3 regions of the Brevibacillus sp. SIMBA_040 genome follow, and region 1 is predicted to be linked to each of the others. Evidence: riboswitches for the same ligand, from Rfam matches in the RefSeq annotation. Region 1 holds a riboswitch; each other region holds the start of a gene.
What was found. Region 1 has a riboswitch for S-adenosylmethionine ahead of SB752_RS30585 (hypothetical protein). Riboswitches for the same ligand answer to the same signal wherever they lie in the genome.
Positions count from the first base shown of each region.

Region 2: it holds a riboswitch for S-adenosylmethionine, as region 1 does, so the genes downstream of both, SB752_RS20500 (methionine ABC transporter ATP-binding protein) here and SB752_RS30585 (hypothetical protein) in region 1, are expected to answer to the same signal.
Region 3: it holds a riboswitch for S-adenosylmethionine, as region 1 does, so the genes downstream of both, SB752_RS11720 (MetQ/NlpA family ABC transporter substrate-binding protein) here and SB752_RS30585 (hypothetical protein) in region 1, are expected to answer to the same signal.

Region 1 covers NZ_JAWRXI010000030.1:43,490-50,440, forward strand. The annotation lists gene metH (methionine synthase) at 1-3,406, opposite strand, end outside; gene SB752_RS30585 (hypothetical protein) at 3,387-3,608, opposite strand; SAM riboswitch class I at 3,610-3,711, opposite strand; gene SB752_RS30590 (YjcZ family sporulation protein) at 3,929-4,039, shown strand; gene SB752_RS30595 (YcdB/YcdC domain-containing protein) at 4,112-6,307, opposite strand; gene SB752_RS30600 (sigma-70 family RNA polymerase sigma factor) at 6,298-6,810, opposite strand.
Region 2 covers NZ_JAWRXI010000012.1:61,138-68,088, reverse strand. The annotation lists gene SB752_RS20520 (LCP family protein) at 1-907, shown strand, start outside; gene SB752_RS20515 (spore germination protein) at 990-2,441, shown strand; gene SB752_RS20510 (GerAB/ArcD/ProY family transporter) at 2,453-3,583, shown strand; gene SB752_RS20505 (Ger(x)C family spore germination protein) at 3,564-4,724, shown strand; SAM riboswitch class I at 4,832-4,947, shown strand; gene SB752_RS20500 (methionine ABC transporter ATP-binding protein) at 5,038-6,051, shown strand; gene SB752_RS20495 (methionine ABC transporter permease) at 6,052-6,720, shown strand; gene SB752_RS20490 (MetQ/NlpA family ABC transporter substrate-binding protein) at 6,776-6,951, shown strand, end outside.
Region 3 covers NZ_JAWRXI010000006.1:34,192-41,142, reverse strand. The annotation lists gene SB752_RS11740 (nucleoside hydrolase) at 1-62, opposite strand, end outside; gene SB752_RS11735 (ABC transporter substrate-binding protein) at 142-1,215, opposite strand; gene SB752_RS11730 (DUF2294 domain-containing protein) at 1,535-1,891, opposite strand; gene SB752_RS11725 (hypothetical protein) at 2,035-2,436, opposite strand; SAM riboswitch class I at 2,742-2,844, shown strand; gene SB752_RS11720 (MetQ/NlpA family ABC transporter substrate-binding protein) at 2,999-3,823, shown strand; gene SB752_RS11715 (methionine ABC transporter ATP-binding protein) at 3,856-4,893, shown strand; gene SB752_RS11710 (methionine ABC transporter permease) at 4,893-5,555, shown strand; partial or broken gene SB752_RS11705 (FAD-binding oxidoreductase) at 5,642-6,912, shown strand.

The sequences.
Region 1 (6,951 bases):
CTTCTGGGTGAGCGAAAACCATCGCAGATACCGATGCCTCCGGTTCCATCATGAAGCCTTCCGTTAGGTGGATACCGATGTTTTCAGGCTGCAGCAGTCGGAACAGCTGCGCTTGATCCTCCAGGCTCGGGCATGCAGGATAACCAAACGATACGCGAATGCCTTGGTAACGAGCACCGAAACGCTCCAGCATCGTCATTTCTGGCGGATCAGGAATCCCCCATCCATCACGCATAATGTGGTGGACACGTTCTGCAAATGCTTCTGCAAGCTCCAGTGCAAGCGCCTGAAGTACGTGTGAGCGAAGATAGTCGCCACGCTCCTTGAGCTCGGTAGACTGTTCGCGAATGCCACCGCCAGCAGTTACGGTCAAGAACCCGACATAATCCATTTCGCCACTCTCTACAGGACGCAGGAAGTCTGATAAGCACAAATGCGGCTCTTCCGGCTGGCGAGGGAACGAAAAGCGCTCTAAGAGCTTTGTGTGATCCTTTGGATCGAAGACCAAAACATCGTTTCCGTCTGCTTGCGCCGGGAAGAACTGGTACACACCATGTGCAGTGATCGTTCCGTTTTGCTTGGCATCAGCCAAGAGTTCCTCTACCAGTTCATACAATTGCACCACTTTTTCGTCGCCCGCTTCAAGCAGCTTGTCGACATTCCCACGAACACCTAGGTGTTTTCCCAGAAGCATCCGTAGATTCAGATAAGGCTGCAGATGGCTGATCGGATACGAACGCAGGACATGTCTCTCACAATCTGGTGGCAAATGAATCGGCACCGTGCGACTGATCACAGAACGAGCTGGCAGTGTCGACTTTTTCACCTCGACTACTGGTTGTGCCGTAGCCGCAGCCTCGATCAGATTTTTCTGTTCTTCGACGAGTCGCTCTCGCTCTTGCGGATTTTGCAAACGATTTACGAGGTCTAGTCCGTCCATTGCGTCTTTTGCATACAGAACGATTCCTTTATACTCCGGTGCAATCCGATTCGACGTGAATTTGCGAGTGAGCGCTGCGCCCCCCACCATCATCGGAACATCAATTCCTGCTTCACGCAAATCCTGCGCGGTGATTACCATCTGCTGTGCGGATTTCACCAACAGACCTGACAAACCGATAGCATCCGGCTTTTGTTCTCTGCACGCTGCAATCAACTGCTCAGGCGGTACCTTGATCCCCAAGTTAACGACATCATAGCCATTGTTAGCCAATATGATTTCGACCAGGTTTTTACCGATGTCGTGAACGTCACCTTTGACCGTTGCCAATAGAATCTTTCCTTTGGCGGCAGCGTCGGATTTTTCCATAAACGGCTCCAAGTAGGATACGGATGCTTTCATGACTTCCGCACTTTGCAAAACCTCTGCTACAATCAGCTGGTTTCCGTTAAACAGTCGGCCGACCTCTTCCATACCAGTCATCAATGGACCATTGATAATTTCAAGCGGCACGTATTTTTCCAGAGCCAGCTTCAGATCTTCAGTCAATCCATCTTTGGAGCCTTCAACGACATAGCGAGCAAGACGCTCTTCCAAAGTCAATGAGGATACCTCGACACTCACTTCCCTTTTCTTTTGGCGATAAAATTCGGTAAAGGCAGCGAGAGTCTCATCATTGGTCTCAAACAACAACGCTTCGGCCAGCTTTCTTTCGCTCTCAGGAATCGACGCGTAACGCTCCAGCTTCTCTGTATTCACGATTGCGTAATCTAGCCCAGCTAGTGTCGTGTGGTACAGGAACACTGCATTCAGCACCTCGCGTCCTGCGGCCGGCAATCCAAAGGAAACGTTACTTACACCTAAGATGGTCTTGCACTCTGGCATCGCTTGCTTGATTAAGCGAATGCCTTCGACTGTTTCTTTTGCAGAACCAATATATTGTTCATCACCTGTCCCCACAGGGAAGACTAGTGGATCGAAGATAATATCTTGCGGATTCATGCCGTATTGCTTGACGAGGATATCGTAGGAGCGCTGCGCTACTTCCAGCTTCTTTTCGCGCGTAACCGCCATCCCTGCTTCTTCTATCGTGCCAACAACAACCGCTGCGCCATATTTGTGGATCAGCGGAGCAACCTCTTCAAACCGTTCCAATCCATCCTCCAGGTTAATCGAGTTCAGAATCGCTTTCCCTTGGGAATAACGCAATCCCAGCTCCATCACCTTGGCATCGGTCGAATCGATCATGAGAGGGGCTTTTACCTTTTTCGCGATGAATTGCAGGAATTTTTCCATATCTTCGTATTCTTCACGGTCTGGGTCAGCCAAACAAATGTCGATTACGTGTGCTCCACGTTTTACCTGTGCACGGGCAATATCGGATGCTTCCTCATACTGACCGGCTGCGATCAGATCGCGGAATTTTTTAGAACCGATAACGTTTGTACGCTCCCCTACAAGCAGAGGACGACTGTCGTCTTCCACATACACAACCTCAATCCCGGAGACTGCACTTACGGAATCGGCAGCACCGCTTCGTGGCTTACAGTCCTTCAACGCCTCAGCCATTGCCCGGATATGATCCGGTGTGGTACCACAGCATCCACCAGCGACGTTCAACCAGCCTTGCTCAGCAAACGCGAGCATTTTGGAAGCGAGGCCTTGAGGGGTTTCATGGTAGTGACCATTTTCATCGGGCAAACCCGCATTGGGATAGCAGCTTACTCCGCATTGTGCAAGTCCGGACAAGGTACGGAGATGATCACGCATAAACTCTGGACCTGTCGCACAGTTCAAACCAATCGTTACCGGTTTTAAGTGCTCCAGGGAGATATAAAAAGCTTCGATGTTTTGACCTGCCAATGTCGTTCCCATCGGCTCGATGGTTCCTGAAAGCATCACGGGAATTTCTTTTCCCAGCTCGTCAAATGCTTTGCGGATACCGATACCGCCCGCTTTAACGTTGAGCGTATCCTGAGATGTCTCCAAGAGAAGCACGTCAGAGCCACCAATGATCAAGCCTTTTGCCTGACGGTAGTAAGCTTCGACAAGTTCTTCAAACGTAACGCCACCTGTAAGTGAGAGGGTTTTGGTGGTTGGCCCCATGGCACCCGCTACAAAGCGTGGCCACTCCTTTGTGGAGTATGCGTCGACAGCTTCCTTCGCCAAGCGTGCTGCTGCAATATTAATCTCCATGTCCTTGTCAGCCACATCGTACTCAGCCAATACGATAGAAGCCCCACCAAAAGAATTGGTTTCTACAATATCTGCTCCAGCTTCCAAATATTTCTCATGAATAGACCGGATGACATCAGGTCGGGTCAAATTCAGCAGCTCGTTACAGCCGTCGTATTCATCGCCACCGAAATCGTCAGCAGTAAGGTTCGCCTGCTGCAGCATTGTGCCCATCGCACCATCCAAAATCAGAATTTTTCGGGAAAGTTGTTCACGAAAAGTAGGTTTCATCAACTTGCTCCTTCTCTCCACTGCAATGGCTTATTTCTTTAATCGAAGATGAGAAAACCTGACTACGCCATACCAGCTGGCGAATGTCGCGGTTGCCCTGATACTGGCCTTTGGAATTTTGTAAATTCCTAATGGCACGAAAAAAATCCTCTTCTTTAGAAAGAAGAGGATTTGTCCGCGGATACAGCAACGCCTGAACCATCCTCTTATCTTTCAAAGCGCGTAGCTTTGCTGGAATTGGCACCGGATTTTTACCGGTTGCCGAGGCTTCATCAGGCCAGTCCCTCTGCCTCTCTGGATAAGAGTCGTACATTTTATGGAGTTATTCGTTTTTTGTCAAAAGTGATTGACGTTTGACAGTATCTTAACACCCCCCTGTCTCTTCGTCAATTGAGAATTTGTCTATTATTTACTCCTGTATGCTCCCCCTGCGCCCATTTTTATCATGACTAGTCATTCGCCCACGCCAACCTGTGCGTTCGTGTATAGACTAGAGCATAACGGAAAGGAGGGGAAACAAAAATGAGTACATCTTACTGCGGAAACGGATTCTTTGGCGACAGCTTCGCATTGGTGCTCGTACTGTTTATCCTGCTGGTCATTGTTGCGTGTTCGTGTGACGGCGGCTGCTAGTTAACCTGTAGAAAAGGGGCTATCGCCTAAAGCCATTTGCGTGGCTTGGGCATAGCCCTTTTTTGTTTTCTGTTAGTAAGGCTCCTTCACGATTTCGCCGGTTCGTGCATCAATATGCAAAAGCTTGCCTGCATTCTCGTCATGACTCCAAGGGATATAGGCCAGTATCGGACGATCGAGCCATTCATTGTCCTCATTCTTCAAAAGATACACAAGCTGCAATGGCATTGCGCGCAGATACTGTTCTACAGCCTGTTCCTTTGAAATGACGGAGGCTGCGTCCGGGAGCTCCACATGCGCATCTGTCTCTCTTCTGTTTTCAAACCCGTTTGCCTTCCCAGTGGAAGGATCGACAGTTACGATATACGCTTCATTTGGCTGCTTATCGAGAACAGGAATACCGTCTTTGCTCATGAAGAATTCAAATCCCCAGTTGCCTGATGCCACAGGTGTTGCAGCGCCAGGCTCGACAACCTCTGCCAGCTGCACTTCCTTTACCGCCGGGTCGATGTATTTCTCAAGCATCTCCAACGCCGCTTTTTCCGCCTCCGCGCGCTGGATCGTCACTTGGCTGCCCTGACGAGGTATTCCGAGTGCCATGACTCGTCCTGATTGTTCATCGGTTTCTACTACATAACGCTTTTCGCTGTTGTCAGTCCATACATAATTTTTTCGAGCATGTTTCGATTGTGGATCACGGTTTTCGTATTCGGCATATTTGAAGCTCTCCACACTCACACCGAATTCTTTGTGCAGCAATTTCTTCGCTTCTTCTTTTGACGTGACGATGCTATAGCTTTCGGGGGGTTGAAACGCAAATGCTTGTTCTTCCTTCCGTCGATCGTAGTCAAGGCCATTGTTTCCGGTGCTATAGGCAATCTTTCCACTCGTTCCTTCAATGTACCAGCCCAGTGAAGAAGGTTGACCGAGCTGGGAGGTGGATACAGACATCGTATATTCCAGCAGGGGCTTTGTTTGTGTTACCTTCCCTGATGCTCGATCTCGATTAACGGGAAAGTGCTGCAAGTAGTTTAATTTGATGTTGGCCTCCATTTCCTTTTTTGCCTTCTCTACAGAAACGGCAGATTTTCCATCCGGAAAAGATGCAAGCTCATGCTTTTTCATCGCTTCTTTGGAATAATAGACAATCCGTCCCGCTTGATTAACAGATATCCGGATCGTATCATTCATGACCGGCAGCTCATTGTAATATCGCTGGTATTCAATCGAGTCGTTTTTGTACGAGTATCGGTAATTTTTACTGTCCGCTCCAAGCATGTCCTGCAGGAAATGGTTTGCCGTTTTCTTTGCCAGAGCTTCCGGGGCTTCCTTCCAAATCCCCACTTCCTGAATTAGACGATAGGTCCGCAAATCCTCAGCTTTACCAGACACGCTGATTAACGCCTGATTCCAATCATCATCATCTGCATTTCCAAGCATTATTTCGAAACCGTCGTAATACATCGATTTGTTATCCAGTGCTGGCGATGGATTCAGCTCTGGAAGAGACTTCGTCAATTTCCCCAACAGCTCCTGTTCCTCTTTGTTTGTACGACCGAAAAATGCCACCTGGCCCTCGCTGTCAATTTGAACAGATATGATGTCAAACGGAATTCGAGCACCTTCCTGCTCTTTTTGGAACGTTACGTTCATCCACGTACCGTTGCGCATTCCTTCATCTGTCAATTTATGCGAAGATATATGAGCATACTGCTTGCTTTCTTCTCCAAGTACGGACGCAAGAAAAGCTATCGCCTTTTGCTCTGCCGACTCCAGGTCCGGAAGCTCCCCTTCCCGCGCTTCCTCTTTCTCATAGCGATACCACTGTATCTGTCCAGTCGTCGTATTGTAGGCAAATTCTCCTTCATAGCGGTCTCCTTTTAATAGGGCAACCTGCTTGATATCACTGACACTCCCTCGTTCCTCCAACCGAAAGCCAGCAAGCTCCGGCATTGTCGATAGGAGGGGGGCAAATGCTTCTTTTGCTGACACGTTGACTTTTTGCCTGTTGATTTGTTCGGATGAAGGTGTCTGCGATGCACGAGTGCCTTCCATCGTGAACATGCCTTGCTGTTGTCCGAGCCATACCCCAGCTGCCAAGCATGCCGCCAACGTACCGCCCATCACTATTGTCTTTCGTCTTGATTTCGTTTGTCTTTTCATTTCTTTTCGAATCCTCTCTTCCAATGCTGCCGAAAATGATACCTGTTCTGCCACCTCCCTGCTTGTGGCATGAACCGCTTCACGCAATTCTTTATCTACATCCATTCCAATCCCTCCTTTTCACACAATGCCCTAAAATTTTTACGCGCACGATGTAGCTGGGTACGTACCGCGTCCTCGGAAATATTCAGCACATGTGCGATTTCTTTTATCGACAAATCCTCAAAGTAATGTAGGATCATGACTTTTCGATACAAAGGAGACAGCATCATAACCCGTTCAGCAATTTGCACCTTACTTAGCCGCTGCATGACCGCTGCTTCAACATTGGTGTCAGCCACCTTTTCTGGACCCAGTTCTTTTTTCGAAAGATAAGTGGAAAAGATTTGGCGAAATGACCACGAACGCAAATATTTTCGCGATTCGTTGATGGCGATCCGATAGAGCCATGTTTTCACACTGCTTTCCTGGCGAAATTGGTCCAGTCCACGATAAGCCTTTAGAAACACTTCTTGCGTGATGTCTTCCGCGATACCTTTATCCTTGACGATCAAATACGCCAGCTGCACGATGTTATCGCCGTAATCACTCATTAGTGCCGAAAGCATTGCATCCTTTGTCGGTTGCAGCGTCCAATCCGCTTTTTTTGTACTGGTATTTACATTTGCATTCACGTACTTTTCACCTCCTTGCGTACAACGACATACATTTGATCCAGCAAAAACGTTTTTGTGACAACACTTCCCCAT
Region 2 (6,951 bases), on a different contig from region 1:
ACAAAATATTCAAGAGCCCAATGTGATTACGCCGCCGCCACTAGATGGTGGAGCAGCAACAAAGGCAGCCGAGATCCCGCAGTGGGATGGCAAAGAGCGAGTCAATATCCTGCTGATGGGTGTAGACCGCAGAGGTATGAAAAACAATGGTCTCCCGCGTTCGGATTCGATGATGCTGGTCAGCGTAGATCCGTTGACGAAGCGTTATGATCTGTTCTCCATTTTGCGGGATACCTATGTGGATATTCCGGGCAATGGAAGCTCTCGAATCAACTCGGCGATTGTCGATGGTGGACCGGAGCTAGCTATGAAGACCGTAAGTCAATTTACGGGATTACCTGTAGATCGCTACGTCATTACTGATTTTGAAGGCTTCAAGGCACTGATTGACGCCGTAGGCGGTGTGGAGCTGGATGTGGAGAAGAATATGTACTACCACGATCCGACCGACAAGGGTGTATACGACATTCATTTGAAAAAGGGCTTGCAGCAGTTAGACGGGAACAAAGCGTTGCAATACGTTCGCTTCCGTCATGATGCTACCTCAGATTATACGCGCACCGAGCGGCAGCGTAAATTATTGGCCGCAATAGCAAATCAGATGAAAAACGGTACGACTTTGATCCAATTGCCAAGCATTTTGAAAGAAGTTACGCCGTATGTCCAAACGAATATCGGCTCGATGGATATGCTGAAGCTATCCGCACTTGGACTCAGCTTGAATACACAGTCGCCAGGAAATTACCAACTGCCGCCGATGGGAATGTTCCGTGAATCTCACAAGGCAGGATCGGTTCTGGTCCCCGATGTAGATCAAGTTCAATCCTTTATTCAGGAAAAGCTTCAGCCGCCCACTGCGGAAGCTATGCAGCCGATGGATGAAAGCAAGAGCAGCACGCCAAATTGAGCGTGCTGCTTTTTTTGTGTGTGGTGATGAAAGGATTGGGGCAGACTAATCCATGATTTTCTATGCATTGAGGTGAGCGTGGATGGATCAGAAGGGCGCACGCAAATGGTTTACCCATACAGGTGATTTGGTAACCGAGCAAATTGATGAGCCAAATGAGCGCGTGTGTCTTTACTATTTATCCAGTATGGCAGACGCCAAGGTCGTCTACAGTGAGCTCATTCCAAAGCTTAGAGAGATTTGTCTGGGCGATGTAGGGATTGAAGAGATCGAGCGGCATTTAGGAGGAGCTGGCAGCAACCGAATCTATGAGGAATCGGAAGCAATCAAGCGGTTACTCAGCGGAAACATTTACGTTCACGTAAAAGGAGCAGCTTACGGAATTGCCATTCCGAGCGACGGTACCGTAGGCAGAAATATTCAGGCTCCAGAAATCGAAACGGTTGTTCTGGGGCCACAAATAGCCTTCGTGGAAGATCTTCAGGTAAACATCTGCATCATACGCAAATATATGTCGACTCCTCGGTTGTTTCATGAAAGGTTGACCGTGGGAAATACGATCCCGATGGATGTTTCGATCCTCTACCTGGAGGGAACTGCTGATACGGAAAACGTGAATACTGTGCGTGAGCGTATTCAGAACCTGGAGCTGGACAGCAGCATGGACTCGGCCATTCTAGCTCAATATATTGCAGACAACGAAAAGTCATTATTCCCTACCTTACAGCAGACAGAACGCCCGGATCGCGTCATTCATGGATTGCGAGAGGGACAGATCGCCATCCTGGTAGAAGGAAGTCCGTTTGCGTTGCTTGGTCCCACGACCTTGCTACAATTTTTTCAGTCGCCAGATGACTATTACTTGCGCTGGAGTCTGGCTACATTCAACCGGACGATGCGTGTATTTGCCATGATTTTGTCGCTGATTTTGACCCCTGTTTACGTGGCGGCACTTACATACCATTACGAGATGATTCCAGCAGACCTGTTGCTTTCCCTTGCCCAATCACGTTCACGTGTGCCATTGCCGCCATTATGGGAAGCGATTTTGATGGAGCTCATCATTGAGCTTTTGCGGGAAGCAGGTGCCAGATTGCCTACCAAGGTCGGTCAAACGATCGGTATCGTAGGTGGTATTGTTATCGGTCAGGCGATTGTGCAAGCGGGATTTACGAGCAACATCCTGATTATTATCGTGGCCCTTGGTGCGCTCTCTTCGTTTATCGCGCCCAGCTATATGATTGGCTCGACCATTCGAGTCATTCGCTTTCCCATGATCTTGTTGTCGGGATTATTGGGGGCTTTAGGGATTGTTGTTGGCTTTAGCTTTCTGGCCAGTCACTTGCTGCGTCAGACCAGCTTGGGTCGTCCGTATATGTATCCGATCTACCCGGTTCGTTTCTCGGATTGGAAAGACGGCTTTATTCGTGCACCACTATCTTCCCTGACTGAGCGAAACCATTTTTTCTCGCCCAAAAAAGTACGTCGTTTTGATCGTGACAAGGCAAAAGAAAAGAAAGACATCGACGAGTAAGAGAGGCTCTTATGGACACCAATATTGAGGTAAAAAAAGGGAACACGATATCAGCGTTTCTGGCTGGATTTATGGTTCATGGTACCCAACTTGGAGTCGGGGTTCTTGGTTTTCAGCGTGTCATCGCAAAGGAGTCAGGACATGATGCGTGGATATCGGTCATTATGGCCGGGCTATTTACCCATCTGACCGTATGGGTGATTGTGAAGACCTTGCAGAAATACCCCTCGTCAGACATATACGGAATCCAGAACGACGTGTTTGGAAAGTGGATCGGGACGTGCTTAGGAGTCGTTTATTTGACGTATTTTTTTATGTCAGCGGGTGTGGTATTACGTACCTACATCGAAGTGGTGCAGACATGGGTGTTTCCGAATTTGCCGACATGGATATTGTCAGCGATCATTCTCATTCTTGCTTTTTACACGGTCTTGGGAGGGATTCGTGTAGTCGCTGGCTATACGTTCTTTTCAGTGGCGGTCACGATTTGGCTCATATGTGACCTGTACTTTCCGCTACAATTTGCACAGTGGGAGTATTTATTTCCGATTTTGGATACGAACATGGAGCAGCTTTTCAAAGGCATGGTAGCAATGTCGTTGACCAGTATCGGCTTCGAAGTCATCTATGCCGTGTACCCGTATGTGCAAAATAAGGAAAGAGTGGTTAGCAGCACACAATGGGCCATACTCGTTACCTATTTGATCTATACGTTAGTCATGGTCGTGTCGCTGGTCTTTTTTAGTCAAGGACAGTTAATGAGAACGATCTGGGCGACGCTCAATCTGAAAAAAATGGTGTACATGCCTATTATGGAGAGGTTTGAGCTTGTAGGCATTTCCATGTGGCTACTCGTGGTTCTGCCAAACATCATGATCTTTCTCTGGGCTTCTGCACGTGGGATCAAACGATTGTTTGGCTGGAATCTGCGCAAATCGTTGTATTGGATTTTACCTATCATTTACATCGCTTCACTGGCACTTCTCACCAGACAGGAGATGAATCGGCTCAACGACATTTACTCCAAAATCGGAATGTATGTCGCCTACATATATCCGTATTTTTTGTATTTAATGGTCATCATAAAGCAGCGTGCCAAGCGAGCGAAGGAGGGTGCGTCAGATGCATCTATACCCGAATAGCCAGAAAAAATGGTTCATGCATTATTGGGCTATGTGGTGCTCCCTAATCTTGATGATGACAGGCTGCTCGGACAGGCAGATTTTTGACGAGACGGGCCTCGCTACCGTAGTTGGTTATGACCAGTTGAAAGATAAAAATATTCGCGCCACCATCGTGATGCCCTCGATCAATCCGGAAGCAAAGGAAAAAATTCAAGTGATTTCTGCTGTGGGCGAAACCAGTAAAGGAATTCGCGACCGTACGAATTTGCAATCAGATAAGCGGATACTGGGAGGGCAAATACGCGTAGCCCTGTACAACGAGCATTTTGCCCGAAATGGAATTGGCAGCATTATTGATACGCTGTATCGGGATTCCTCTCTTTCCAGCAGAGTCTACCTCTGTGTATATGATGGAGATACTTATGATCTCTTGACATACCCGTATAAGGAAGAAGGAAATATCGGGATCTATATGTATAGAATGATTGAACAAAATATAAAAGGAGAAAAAATCCCTTCGTCTACCATGCATGAATTTTTCAGGGCTTACTATGATACAGGGATCGACCCAATCATGCCCTTTATTACGCGAAAAGGAGACGAATTGATGATTAAAGGGGTCGCCTTGTTTCGCGGCGATCGCTATGTGGGATGGATCTCGCCTAAGGAAGCTTTTCTGATCAAGCTTATTCATGGCAAGTTCAAAATTGGTAGCTATGATACCTCAGTGCCTGCTCAGATTTTCGGTCAGACCCCAAAGGATCAAAGTAATAAAAAAGATAAAGTACAGCTCGTCTTTGATACCATTTCAAGTGTCTCCAAAATCAAGCTGGAGCAAGCATCCCCTCCGCACTTTAATGTCCATGTTCGCTTGCATGCACGTATTCTTGAGATGACGCTTCCGTTGAAGCTGGAGGACCCCAAGATGATGAAGATTATGGAAAGGGCGTTGGAGCAGGAGATCGAACAGGAGCTGCAAAAGGTAATCAAAAAACTGCAAGCGATGGGTGTCGATCCTGCTGGCTTCGGCATCGTGTATCGTGCGAATCAGAGGGGCATGTCCGAGATGACCGTAAACGAATGGAGGAAGATGTTTAAGGACGCACAGTTTCAATTTCATGTGAAAGCAACCATCATCCGAAATGGCGTCATGGATTAGAAAAAACTTTTACCTACTATTACTATTGACTTACTATTTTCAAAAGCGATATAATCCGACTTGTATCATGAAAATATGCAAAACGAACATAATATACGTGGAAATCTTTCTTATCAAGAGAGGCGGAGGGACAGGCCCTATGAAGCCCGGCAACCGGTCTATTTTCGAATAGACGTCGCGGTGCCAATTCCTACAAGATTGATTGGATCTTGATAGATGAGAAGGGTGGATGCGAACGTATAAATTGCGTTGCAGCCCCTTTTTCGTTTGATGAAAAAGGGGCTCGTTTGTTTTTAACGGGAGGTGGAAATGGTTGATTCAACTGCGAGAGCTGCATAAGAGCTATCTGGTACAGGGAAATAAAATCCCTGCATTACTGGGGATTAACCTCTCAATCAAAAAGGGAGAGATATATGGGATTATTGGCCATTCCGGTGCGGGGAAAAGTACATTAATTCGTTGTATGAATCTGCTGGAGCGGCCAACTACAGGCGAGGTCATCATTGACGGTGTTGATTTGACCAAGCTGGATGATCGGAGGCTGCAGGAGCAGCGCCGTCACGTCGGTATGATTTTTCAACACTTTAATTTGCTGTCATCGGCTACGGTTGGTGAAAACGTCGCTTTTCCGTTGAAGCTGGCAAAGCGCCCCAAAGCCGAGATCAAGAAAAAGGTGGACGAACTATTAAAGCTGGTGGGCCTTGAGGATCATCGGGACAAATATCCGGCACAGCTGTCAGGCGGACAGAAGCAGCGGGTAGGGATTGCACGGGCTTTGGCGAACGACCCGAAGGTACTCTTGTGTGATGAAGCTACATCGGCGCTCGATCCACAGACGACCAACTCCATTTTGGCGCTGCTCCTCGATATTAATCGCAAGCTGGGGCTGACTATCGTACTCATTACACATGAGATGCAGGTCATCCGCTCCATTTGTGATCGGGTAGGTGTTATTGACGGTGGCCTGATTGTAGAGGAAGGCGATGTGCTTGAAGTATTCCTCAAGCCGAAGCACCCGACCACACAGGAATTTGTAGAGCAGGTGGCTGATTCTCATGAGCTGCGCGAAATGGTAGCGCATGAGAAGGCTTCCGGTAATCGCACGATCGCACGCGTCACCTTTTTGGGGGAACAGACGTACAAGCCGATTCTGTTTCAGACGATGCAAGAGACAGGTACTGTGTTCAGCATCCTGCAAGGGACGATCTCACGGATGAAAGATACGCCGTATGGTCAGCTTGTTGTCGAGCTGGAAGGCAATGCAGAACAAAACAAGCAGGCAATCGAGAAGCTGCGTGAGCGTGGCCTGGAAGTGGAGGTGATCTAGATGGAGTGGCTGGAACTAAAAAATGTGGATTGGTCTGAGATTGGAATTGGGACAGTAGATACACTCTCCATGCTTGGTTTTTCAACCTTGTTTACCATCTTGATTGGATTGCCGCTGGGCATCATTCTGTTTCTCACCTCAAGAGGGCAGCTTCTGGCCAACCGTGGATTTTATCTCGTCGCATCTTTTATTGTGAACGTCCTGCGTTCCGTTCCTTTTATCATTTTGATGATCTTATTGATTCCTGTTACCAAAGCGATTGTAGGTACCTCGCTGGGAGTACTTGGCTCCATCCCGCCGCTGGTCATCGGGGCAGCGCCATTTTTTGCCCGACTGGTCGAAACCTCTTTGCGGGAAGTAGATCGCGGGGTAACGGAGGCAGCACAATCCATGGGTGCTTCGAATTGGCAAATTGTCTGGAACGTACTTTTGCCGGAAGCCCGCTCGGGTCTGATTGCAGGGATTACGATTACGACAGTCGCCCTCGTTTCCTATACGGCGATGTCCGGGGTTATCGGTGGCGGTGGCTTGGGTGATCTGGCGATTCGCTATGGATATCAACGCTTCCAGACTGATGTCATGATTGTTACTGTTGTTATTTTGTTAGTGTTGGTTCAGATCTTGCAATCGCTGGGGGACCGTCTGGTTCTCAAATACAGCCGCAAGTAAGGTCTTTCCATAAATCGTTTTAGAAGTGGTTTACAAATAAAGGGGGAAATCTACTGTGAAGAAACTGGTTGTATCTGTACTTTCTACTGTATTGGCATTTTCTTTGGCAGCTTGCGGAAGCAAAACAGAAACCGCTCCTGCTCCATCTACAGGTGGCGCACAAGGTGGACAACAACAAGAAGTTACGTTGACTATTGGTGCTACTGCTGTACCACACGGGGAAATCCTGAA
Region 3 (6,951 bases), on a different contig from region 1:
AGCATGATCCCGAGAGCATCATCGATACCTGTATCGACATCCAAAATGATTTTTGGCTTCATGGGTGGGCCTCCTCTCGCATCTGTTTTGAAAAAACAAGGGTATAAGCACATGGTTTATACCCTCGTTCCTTTTTACCCTTTATTGAGTGATTTCACGGTTCCAACGGTCAATCCAAGCCTTGGAATTTTCGTTTACGAATTTCATATCCAGCTTTTGCAGCTTGTTGATCGTTTCTTCGCCATATGTTACGCCTTTTGCTTCTTCATCTGTAAGCTTAACAGCCGTGTTAACTGGCGAATCTATTTTTGCTTTCGCTGCTTTTTCCTGAACGTCCTTGCTCAATTGATAGTTGATGAAGTCTTCAGCCAGCTCTTTGTTTTTGCTGCCTTTTACGATGTTTACCGTATTCATTACTGCGTAGCCACCGCTAGTAGGTGCTACAAACTTCGCTTCTGGTACTGCTGCCTGAATATCCTTGAAGTACATTTCCATGATTGGTCCAACTGCAATCTCTTCTTGGCTGAACATGTTTACGTACTCAGATGTTTTGTCGTAATACTTCACTACGCCTTTGTTTACTTCTTTCATTTTGGCAAACGCTTGGTCTTCGTTAAATTCTTTGCTTCCAGCCACTTTCGAAGCGCTGTCGAGGATCATTGGGCCAGTTGTGGAGGTGATGCTTGGCAGTGTCAGCTTGCCTGCCAGCTCTGGGTTCCACAGGTCTTTCCAATCTTTGATTTCGGTTTTTACGATGTTTGGATTGTAGGCAATCCCGAATTGTCCAATCGTGTAGGCAGGACCGTAGTCTTCACCCAGTGGAGCTTTGGCAATATCATAAATCTCGTTCAGGTTAGGGATGCGCGTACGATCGATTTTCTCAAATGCACCGCTATCGATACCTTGTTGAGCATAATAGTCGGAAAGATAAATCAGATCGACATCTGAGCTGCCTTGACGGACTTTATTCAGACGCTCTGCATTGTTCCCGATTTCCAGAACGATTTTGACGTTATGCTCTTTTTCGAACGGCTCATACACTTCTTTGCGGAAAAAGTCTTCGGAGAAACCCCATGTAGAGATGACCAGCTTGGTTGGCTCACCCTTTGCTGCTCCACCAGCAGCCCCTTGTTGTGGTTGCTCACCACTGCCACAGCCAGCCAGTGCCAACGAGAGTGCAGAAAAGGATAGGATTCCTGTCAGTAATTTTTTCATTTTAACTTCCTCCATTTCAGGTATCGCCTGAGTCTTATTCTTCCATTGGCTTAGGATTCAACGTTTCTCTGTTTTTATACAACCTGCAACCGTTGATAAACCCCCTACTGTTCCACCGTTCGCGTTTATCTATGCATCAACCACACCCTTATAAAGGTAAAATTTGTTAAAAAGAAAAAAGAAAAGTACCCTTGATTAGAACGTTTCATTCTAAACAAGAGCACTTTTCTTCGTAAACAAAGAGAAGCGACACCCGTTTTCGCCAAAGCTTATGGTCTTCTCTTGAGATAGATCAAAAGAGAAAATCCAAATTACTCTGTCAGGTATTCAGTTCTGGTTCTGTCAGAATAACATTCGTAATCGCCAGCTGTGTAGCAGCGTCGTAGTCTCGTAGTACAGCCTCTATGTTCAGGCCCATTTCTTCTTCCAATCGTTCCCGTAGTCTTTTCTTATATAGAAGAGACATTCGGAAATCGACTTCGAGCTTTAGTGATGGGGCCTCACCCTCCAGCGCAACAGAGCGCGGAGAACGGCGATGTTTGGCATAGAAGGTAATCATTTGGTTCTCGATCGTTACTCTCAGTAGAGTCGTTCCAAATCCGAACAACTCTTTTGCTATCTCATTATATATAGCAGATAGCTTTTTTCTGATTTCATTCGTATCCAATAGTGTCATGGCCATCACCTGTGAGAACATATATCAGGTTTGTTTTTTTCCATTATACATATGTTCTGCTCCTCTAGCAAGTAATCATTCGTATTTTGACTAAATTTATTGCTTGCGACCTGTATAAACTACAATTTTTCAATCTAAATACTTCACTTAGTTTTCCTTGCGACAACTTCCGACAAAATCGTATTGAAAATATTCGAATATAATTCTCTTAGATTTTCCTCTGTCTGCTCATCATTTTTAAAGCCATACTCAAATATTGTGTACTGCCCATTTTTGTTGATAAATCCAGTTGCAAACATTCCTGAATTTGTTGCTGGCGCTTTAGAATATGTTAATGCTTCCTCTATGAATGGATAATACGACTTCTTTGATCCAATAAAAAACACAGGGTATTTCAAGTTTTTATAAAGATCCGCAAATCTGGCACTAGATGCTTCTTCAAGAAACTCTGGCATAATAAATAAAGCGTGAAATTCTGTATCAGGAGTGCTACTCATCTTTCCAAGTTCGATCTCAGTGAACTCTATGTTTTTTTCGTCAACCATAGGAGGATTCCCTACAACGCCTATTTTTATTGTTTGCTCGTTTGGGAGAAGGACGGATTCATCAATGTTCGCACAGCCCGCAGTCAAAAAACAACATGATAAAATGAGAGTAAAAAGGAATTTACACAACGAAATCGCCCCATCCCCTTTTTTACATATAATACCATATTTGAGTTTAACCTGAGAAATAACTTGGCGATTTTCTCGAAAGTTAATATTTTTAAAAACATTTGACAGACATGAACAAGCAAGCTATAATCCAACTAACCGAATCAGATTTTATCGATTTAATTGAATAAAACGTTCTCTTATAAAGAGAGGTGGAGGGACTGGCCCTATGATACCTCGGCAACCTATCTCGATAGATATGGTGCCAATTCCAGCGGAAAACATTCCGGAAGATAAGAGAGGTGTTCTACGACTGTTTCACGATGACAGTTTCTAACCTCTTCTATTTTCAGAAGAGGTTTTTTTGCATACTTACGCAATACCAAGTTCTCTACCCTCTTTTCGGCATTACTTTTCAATATATATAAAAAACAAGGATTGGGGAGAAATTCAAATGAAAAAGACAGGTCTGTTACTCACATCACTGCTACTCGCGGCATCACTCGTGACCGCTTGCGGAGGCAAACAAGAAGCTGCACCAGCAACTGGCGCAGCTGAACAAACAAGCGTCAAGGTTGGTGTAACCGGGGGACCACACGAAGAAATCATGAACAAAGTAAAAGAAGTGGCAAAAACAAAAGGATTGGATGTAGAAGTTGTCGTCTTCAACGATTATGTACAGCCGAACCAAGCCCTCGATAAAGGAAACCTGGACATCAACAGCTTTCAAACAATTCCTTTCCTCGATAAATTCAATCAAGACCATAAAACAAAGCTGACCATCATCGGCAAAACCGTGACTTATCCGATGGGGCTCTACTCCACCAAGCATAAAAAAATAGAAGACATCCCAGACGGCGGTGTTGTCGGCATCCAAAACGATCCTTCGAACCGCGCTCGTGCCCTGCAACTATATCAGGCAGCTGGTCTGATCAAATTGAAGGATGGCGTAGGTGACAATGCGACACCTCTGGATATCGTAGAAAATCCGAAGAATCTGAAGTTCAAAGAGCTCGAAGCAGCATTCCTGGCGCGTTCCCTAAACAACGTTGAGGTCGCTTCGATCAACACCAACTTTGCAATGGAAGCAGGCTATTCCCCTAAAAAGGATGCGATCTTTGCTGAAACCTCTGATTCACCGTATGTAAATGTCCTCGTTGCCAATGACAAAAACAAAGACAATCCAGCTTACCAAAAGCTTGTTGATAGCTATCGTTCCGAAGAAGTAAAGAAATTCATCGAAGAACGCTTTGAAGGTTCCGTGCTTCCTTCCTGGTAAAAATTAAGTAAGCAGCAAGGAGACGTTAAGAAATGATACAGCTAACCGACATTCATAAGTCATACAAAGTGGGCAATAAGCAGGTCGAGGCTTTGAAGGGCGTCTCATTGAACGCGGAAAAAGGGCAAATCTATGGTGTCATCGGCTTTAGCGGAGCGGGGAAAAGTACCCTGCTCCGTACCATCAATTTGCTGGAAAAGCCGACGAGCGGTTCTGTTATCGTAAATGGTCAAGATATGCTTTCTCTGAAAGAAAAAGAGCTGCGTCAGGCACGCAAAAAAATCGGCATTATTTTTCAGCATTTTAATCTGCTGTCATCTTACAACGTTTTCGACAATGTAGCTGAGATTTTGCGTATGAACCGCGTTCCAAAGGATGTCATCAAGCAAAAGGTCGAGGATCTGCTCCGACTGGTGGGACTTGCGGACAAGGCAAACGCTTACCCTTCCCAGCTGTCAGGTGGACAAAAACAGCGTGTCGGCATCGCCCGTGCGCTGGCTACCGATCCGGAAATCTTGCTCTGTGACGAAGCAACCTCGGCGCTCGATCCACAAACAACCGAATCGATTCTTGAGCTTCTGCTGGATATTAACAAGAAATTCGGCCTGACCATTGTCCTAATCACACACGAGATGCAGGTCATCAAAAAAATCTGCGATCATGTTGCCATCATGGAAAACGGTCACGTCATTGAACAGGGCTCGGTGCTCGATGTTTTCAGCAATCCGCAGCAACCGACCACACGTAACTTTATTAAAACGATTTTTGATGATGAAGTCCCTGCGGAAATACTGTCCAAGATCAAGCAAACTGGACCTTCTGCCAAAATTCTTCGCGTCGCTTTTCGTGGAGATGCAGCGCTCGATCCCGTTCTTGGAACGCTGTCTGCACGTTTCCCGGTAAGCACCAATTTATTGTACGGCTCGATTACTTCTATCAAAGGAACCGCACTCGGCATTCTGCTTCTTCACATATCCGGTGAGCAGCAAGCTGTGCAGGACGGCGTCGCTTTCCTGCGTGAGTCCGTCTACAACGTAGAAATCGTAACACGAGAGGAGGTAACCCGGTAATGGATCGTTTGACAGAAATGATTCCCGTATTTGGGCAATCGCTGCAAGAGACTGTCATCATGGTGGGCATCTCCTTGTTTATCGCTACGATCATCGGGATTCCACTGGGGATTCTGATTGTCATTACCCAGGGCAATCATTTGTTTCCGAGCAAGGTTATTTATCACACGTTGAATACTCTCATCAATATCGTTCGGTCATTGCCCTTCATCATCCTGATGGTCGCCATCATTCCTTTTACAGAGCTGGTTGTCGGTACCTCGATCGGAATCGAAGGAGCAATCGTCCCTCTCATCGTCTATACAGCGCCTTACATCGCCCGTTTGATGGAAACGGCACTGCTCGACGTCGATCGTGGTGTGATTGAGGCTTATCGTGCGATGGGTGCATCCCGTTTACAAATTATCTCTCGCATCATGCTGCGCGAAGCAAGACCCGGCATCGTCTTGTGTCTGACGATCGCTACGATCGGGTTGATTGGAGCCACCGCGATGGCAGGTGCTGTAGGTGCAGGTGGACTCGGAGACCTTGCTCTGCGCTATGGCTATCAGCAGTGGGATATTGAAGTCATGATCATCACCGTCATCATTCTTGTTGTTCTGGTACAGGTCATCCAATCGCTTGGCAACTGGGCAGCTCGCAAATTGAAAAAAAGTGCGTAACAGATAAAAACCTCTAACCATTCATCGTGTTAGAGGTTTGTTCCTATTATTATAGAAGAAACACGACTGGACAGGAGGATTTCCCCATGACTACTATCCCCTCTTCATTGCTTGAAGACTTGAGAGCCTTAACTGCTGAAGATCGTGCGACTGTAAACGAAACCACGCTACAGCAGCACAGCAAGGACGAGTCTCATCATGCACCTGTACTGCCTGACATTGTTGTCTATCCCGCCTCTACACAAGAAGTCGTCTCCATCATGAAATATGCGAACGAACACCTGATTCCAGTCGTTCCGTTTGGAGTAGGGTCTAGCCTGGTGTGACTCGCAATCAGCTGAATCAGGCATTAAAAAAGCACGGCCTCTTCTTCCCGGTTGATCCCGGTGCGGACGCCACGATCGGCGGAATGACGGCAACCAATGCAAGTGGAACAACGAGTGTGCGCTATGGAATCATGCGTAGTCAAGTCCGCGATCTGGAAGTAGTCTTGGCTGACGGGACTATCATTCGTACGGGGGGACTCTCTGCCAAGTCTTCTTCTGGCTATCATTTCACAGGGCTGTTTGTTGGCTCAGAAGGCACATTGGGCAGCTTTACGGAAATTACGCTGCGGGTATATGGAATCCCGGAGACGATCATTGCCGGTCGCGCTGTGTTTCCTACTGTGAAAACTGCCGTAGATGGAGCTGTTTCTTTGCTATCCGCAGGGCTAGCTATCGCGCGTGTAGAGTTGGTTGACAGTGCATCGATCAAACAAGTGAATCTGCACAGCGAAACCGACTATCCCGAGCAGCCGACCCTGTTCTTCGAATTCCATGGTAATGAGGCTGCTTTAGCGCAGGACGTTACTTTTGCCCAGGAATTGCTGGAGGACAATGAATGTGAGAGCTTTTTAGTCGAAACCGATTCCAAAAAACGGGCCAGGCTCTGGGAAGCACGGCACAATTTAGCGTATGCCTTCAAGCACGGCTTTCCTGGCAAAGACATGATGCTGACTGACGTATGCCTCCCTCTTTCTGAACTGAGCGAAGCTGTGGTTTATGCGCGAGAAACCATTGATAACAGCGGACTTGCAGGAGGGGTTTTGGGACATGTCGGTGACGGAAACTTCCACACCACTCTCATGTACAACAAGCGAGATCAGCGCGAAGTACGACTAGCGGAGGAGGTAAATGGAAAGATTGTAGAATATGCCCTGCAAAAAGGTGGGACCTGTACAGGCGAGCATGGAATTGGCATTGGGAAAAAGAAGTATCTCCAGATGGAACACCCGGATACACTGCCTTTCATGAAAGCGATTAAACAGCAGTTTGATCCAAACGGGATTCTAAATCCAGGAAAGTTGTTTGATTAATTTTTCCAGAAAACTTCCATTATAGCATTGTTCACGGAA